Regions from separate parts of the Methylomusa anaerophila genome, predicted to be linked through region 2. Evidence: riboswitches for the same ligand, from Rfam matches in the RefSeq annotation. Region 2 holds a riboswitch; the other holds the start of a gene.
What was found. Region 2 has a riboswitch for fluoride ahead of MAMMFC1_RS08975 (MutS-related protein). Riboswitches for the same ligand answer to the same signal wherever they lie in the genome.

Region 1: it holds a riboswitch for fluoride, as region 2 does, so the genes downstream of both, crcB (fluoride efflux transporter CrcB) here and MAMMFC1_RS08975 (MutS-related protein) in region 2, are expected to answer to the same signal.

Annotation. Positions count from the first base shown of each region.
Region 1 is NZ_AP018449.1:3,063,379-3,065,779, reverse strand. It holds gene MAMMFC1_RS13790 (FMN-binding glutamate synthase family protein) at 1-163, opposite strand, end outside; gene MAMMFC1_RS13785 (DUF190 domain-containing protein) at 294-623, opposite strand; gene crcB (fluoride efflux transporter CrcB) at 644-1,015, opposite strand; gene crcB (fluoride efflux transporter CrcB) at 1,018-1,458, opposite strand; fluoride riboswitch at 1,565-1,626, opposite strand; gene MAMMFC1_RS13770 (acetate uptake transporter) at 1,885-2,401, opposite strand, start outside.
Region 2 is NZ_AP018449.1:2,019,129-2,021,529, reverse strand. It holds gene MAMMFC1_RS08975 (MutS-related protein) at 1-1,134, opposite strand, end outside; fluoride riboswitch at 1,201-1,264, opposite strand; fluoride riboswitch at 1,438-1,500, shown strand; gene glnA (type I glutamate--ammonia ligase) at 1,667-2,401, shown strand, end outside.

The DNA of each region.
Region 1 (2,401 bases), 1.0 Mb from region 2:
CCTCCGCCCGCATGGCAGCTTCTATCAAAGCCCGTGGGGATAACTTTTCCACAACTGTCGCCATGAGAAAAGGATTGTCGGGGTAGTCTTCCGTCAGTAGTTTCACTGTTGTTTCATCCATCGCCGGGTCCATTAACTTCATCATCATCCAATTCAGCAGCATCTTAAAGCACCTCCGCTATTTATTCTTTATTCTGCTACCTTTTGCGAATATTATGAGTACAATAAAAAACACTGCTGTTTATCCATTTACCATCGTATGTAAACAGCAGTGTTCGTATTTTATAGAATTTCTACCCGTGTTTAATTACCTCAGCGTCAGCCAGAAAAATTAAACCCTGCTTGACCATAGCGGAGATAGCCGGCAGCACTGCCTGGATCTTCTCTTCCGTATCCACTGCTTCAATAATCATCGGCAAATCGGCGGATAAGTCCAGAATACCCACCTTTTTGATTATACTGGCAGCGCCATACGCCTCGACGCCCCTACTGACAGTTGCTCCGGCAATACCTGCTTCCCTTAATTTTAAAACCAACGCATGATACAGACTCTTGCCGGCAAAACTTTGCATTTCGCCGACATAAATTTTTAACAATTTGTATTTACCAGGCTGTAAAATCATACCCTGCCCCCTCCTTTATGCTAACCGCCAAATATAGAGTAGCCTGCACCGCAGGCCAGCAACCCTAATATGGTACTGCCGGCAACGTAGCTAAAAAAGTAACGCCATTCACCGTCTTCAAGTAAACGGATAGCTTCGTAGCCAAATGTGGAAAAAGTTGTATAAGCGCCTATGAAGCCGATTTGTAACCCATAGCGTTCCAAAACAGTCTGCGCTAAAGGCAACGCTGCGGTATGGGCTGTGGACATTCCCAGCAGAAAGGCTCCCGTTAGGTTTATCATATAAGTTCCTATCGGAAATGACAGCGAGGAGTGCTTGGCAACAACCAAGCCAATGGTGTATCTTGCTATTGCCCCGCAAACACCGCCTATTCCGATTAACAACAACTCCATCATTATCCCCTCCGCTTTTCTAGAACCAGCTCATCCGCCTCACTTAATTCCTGCTTAGCCCTGATTTTTGCAAAGCCCCGGGTAACGATAAACCCGAGGGAGGACATTGCTATCCCCAAAAATACGCTAGCAAAAATATACATCGCTGTATACCAGATATGACCGTTTTGCCATAAAAGAATGCTTTCCATGGTAAAAGTAGAAAAGGTAGTAAACGCACCCAGAAAACCGGTGGAGAAACCTAACCGCAGATACGGATTGACAACAAGCAGTTCAACTGTCACCGTCAAAAACAGCGCCAATACAAAACACCCAAGTAAATTTATTACCAGCGTTCCCCAGGGAAAGCCTGTGTCGCGGACAAAGGGAGCAAACCACTGTCCCATACCGTAGCGGCTTAAAGCTCCCAAACAACCGCCAGTGGCAACCGCTAAAAATCTCATTCCACTTTCACCCTTCCTGCTCCAAGGCGAATTCGCCCAGTGTTTTATGTCCGCCCACACAAATATGGGATTAAACAATAAACCTAAAAAATGGACTCCTACCATACAAATGGTAGGAGTCATCACCGCCAAAGCGGGGTTATGGCGAACTCCATCGCCCTACTTTTTATTTACTTTATTATTATATAGGTAAATAAACCGAGCGTCAAGCGCTATCTGGAATATGTGCTATCTGGAATAGATAGTTCTTAATAACGGCTGTCAATTCGCTGTTAATTCTTTGCTGCGATCTATACAGGTAAAAACGAAAATGGGTAAAAAAAAAGAAGTATGAGGTAAGGAGAAATGTAGCCAGGGTCACAATAAAGAGGTAAAAAGGCAAAACTATTGACTAATTAAATACTGGGCAATCCGGGATTACCGGTATTATAACGACCGTGTCTGGGCCGTGGGGAGTGTGGGACTTTTCCAGGGAGTTCCCACCGGTAGCACTGTGCGCCCGTACATTGTATTTAGCAGTCCAGCTGCAGAGATATATAAAGCATTAAGTGCGGTGTAAATTCCGAGATAGCCGGCGTATACCGCCAGCGACTGGGAAGACAAAAGTGCAGACAAGAATAAAAGGGCAAAGACAATCAACAATGTACCAATTGCCAGTATTAAAGCTGTGTTGGTGACGAGAGTGGCTATAAAAACATAAGCGGTAAAAATCGTCCAGGCCAGATAGAACCACTGGAGAATAATCGGGTCAGGCGCCCACCACTTCAATGCCACGCCCAATTGCAAAATTCCGAAAGAAAACCAAAACAATCCGTAAAGATTGAAGGCCAAGGCAGAAAACAATTCCCCTTTGATGTAGCCAAACGTACCGGCAGAGAAGTGGACAAGCGCCACGGCTAAGGTCAGAGGAACAATAACTCCCAGGGGGACTGTTCCTCCAATG
Region 2 (2,401 bases):
TCCCGATTCATTGCCAGGGACGGGGCAGCCTATGCTGGCCAGATAATGCAGTTGTCCGAAAACGCGGGCAAAGGTCGTTTTGCCGCCTTGGTTCGGACCGGACACTACAAATATGCGTTCTTTGCCTTTCAGGTAAAAATCATTGCAGACAATGGTTGAGTTTTCGGTTATAAGTTTATTGGCCAAGGCTAAATCAAAGCCGCCATAATTATAAACTTCCTTACAGGTATCAGAGATTTTGGGATAACAAAATTTCAAACCCACCTGTTTAAATTTTGCAATATACTCCAGATAAGCAATGTAAAATTGAATTTCCCGGTCAAAAGCGCTAATCTTTTTATCAAGGTAGTCTTTATTTTTCTCATAATAATTATCTAGCCTGAAAAAGATGTCGGAATGCAATTGGGCTACGAAATCCAGTATTTTTGCTTCGATGTGGTTCATACTCGGTGATTCATAAAAGTTGACGATATAGTCTTTCACTGCTCCTTGCTTGAATTTCTCGAATGTTTCTAATACCTCAAGACTATAATCGCCTTCAAATTCATACTTACGAACCTTGATGCTGTTATCTTTTAGGAGCAGGCAATATTTTATCGAAGATAAATCGGCTTGGAGCTTTTTCGTTTCTGTGATAAGCGAAATAAAACTTTCCGACCGGGCATAATTCGATAGATATTCACGGAAAGCAAGAAAACCGCGGGCCTCTAATTCTACAAGGGCTAACCCATCTACTAGGCTATTAATGGTTTCACAATAAATTTCTACCGCGTCCAAGAACCAGCTCTCCTTCTGATATTGGTAGTAAAGCTTTTCTGCTTGGGCCAATTGGCCACGCATTGCCTGCATTTTTTGGGCAAATGATTTTATATACTCAAATAGAATTTTCTTTTCCAGTTCCCGCATGATTTCATAGCGATACTCAATCATATCTACAGCATGCAGGGAAGTATAGAAAAAAGATTTTAAATTATATTCCTGCTTTTGAGCCGTTATGGCGTCAATGATCTGATCAAGATTCAAATCGATGGAAAAAGCAGGCGCTTCCGGTGCAATCATTAAGTTTTCGTCTGGCTTTTCAAATAGTATACTGTGATAGGGCAAGGGAAAAGTATCAACAATATCTCTTGACATAAAAATTCTCCTCCTGAATGCAAACTTTTTCTCCCCAAAATGCAAAAAAAAACCTGCAGGCAAATAATACCTGCAGGAGTCATTAGCGTCCAAGACGTTGTTTACGGCGAACCCCATCGCCTCATGCTATTCTTTGAATTCATTGTACCATCCATATTGCCCTTTCGTCAAACGTATATGGAAGATCAGCCTGTATCCCCCTAATTGACGATAAGACCTTACCTGCAAGCTGTCTGACTTATTCTAAGTTGTAAGTTGTAATTGACAGCATTTTTTCTATTTGTTATAATAAGATTGATTTAATTGCAATAAGGTGATGGAGTTCACCGTAATCTCGGATATTCCGATAATGACTCCTACTAGCTTTGGACTAGTAGGAGTTTTTTTATTTGCTTGATCTACACGCAAAAATGAAGTGATAGTTTAATATAAAAAATTTTAGTCGGCACTGACGCCAGACAATGTAGGCTTTCAGCCTATATGTTTTGGCGTTTTTTATTTTACCCCAAATTTCTAAGAGGAGGAGAAAACAATGAGTATGTCCCCCAAAGACGTAGTCGCTCTGGCCAAAACCAAAGGTGCCAAATTAGTGGACTACAAATTTATCGACCTGCCGGGTATCTGGCAGCACAAAACCGTTCCCATTGGTGAATTTGACGAAAAGGTATTCGAGGAGGGTAGCGGGTTCGACGGTTCCAGCCTTCGAGGATTTCAAGGTATCGAAGAAAGCGACATGCTGCTCATTCCCGATCCCAATTCCGTTTTCATCGACCCATTCATGGCTGTTCCTACTCTCAGTCTGATCTGCAATGTCGTTAGTCCTGATAAAACTTCCTATAGTCGTAACCCTCGCTATGTCGCCCAGAAAGCCGAAGCTTATCTGCAAACGCTCGATTTTGCCGATACCAGCTACTGGGGGCCTGAATGCGAATTCTTCCTGTTCGACGACGTGCGCTATGACTTGACCCAAAACGGCTCATTTTACAAAGTAGATTCGGTAGAAGCTATATGGAACACCGGACGCGACGAAAGCCCCAATCTTGGCTACAAGATTCGCAACAAGGAAGGCTATCTGCCAGTTCCGCCAATGGACGCCACTCACGATATTCGCAGCGAAATAGTGCTCGTTCTGGAAGAGCTGGGCATTCCGGTCGAAACCCATCACCATGAAGTGGCTACCGGAGGACAGGGAGAAATAGGTATGCGTTTCGATACCTTGACCGCTATGGCTGATAAAGTAATGCTATTTAAGTATGTGGTCAAAAAC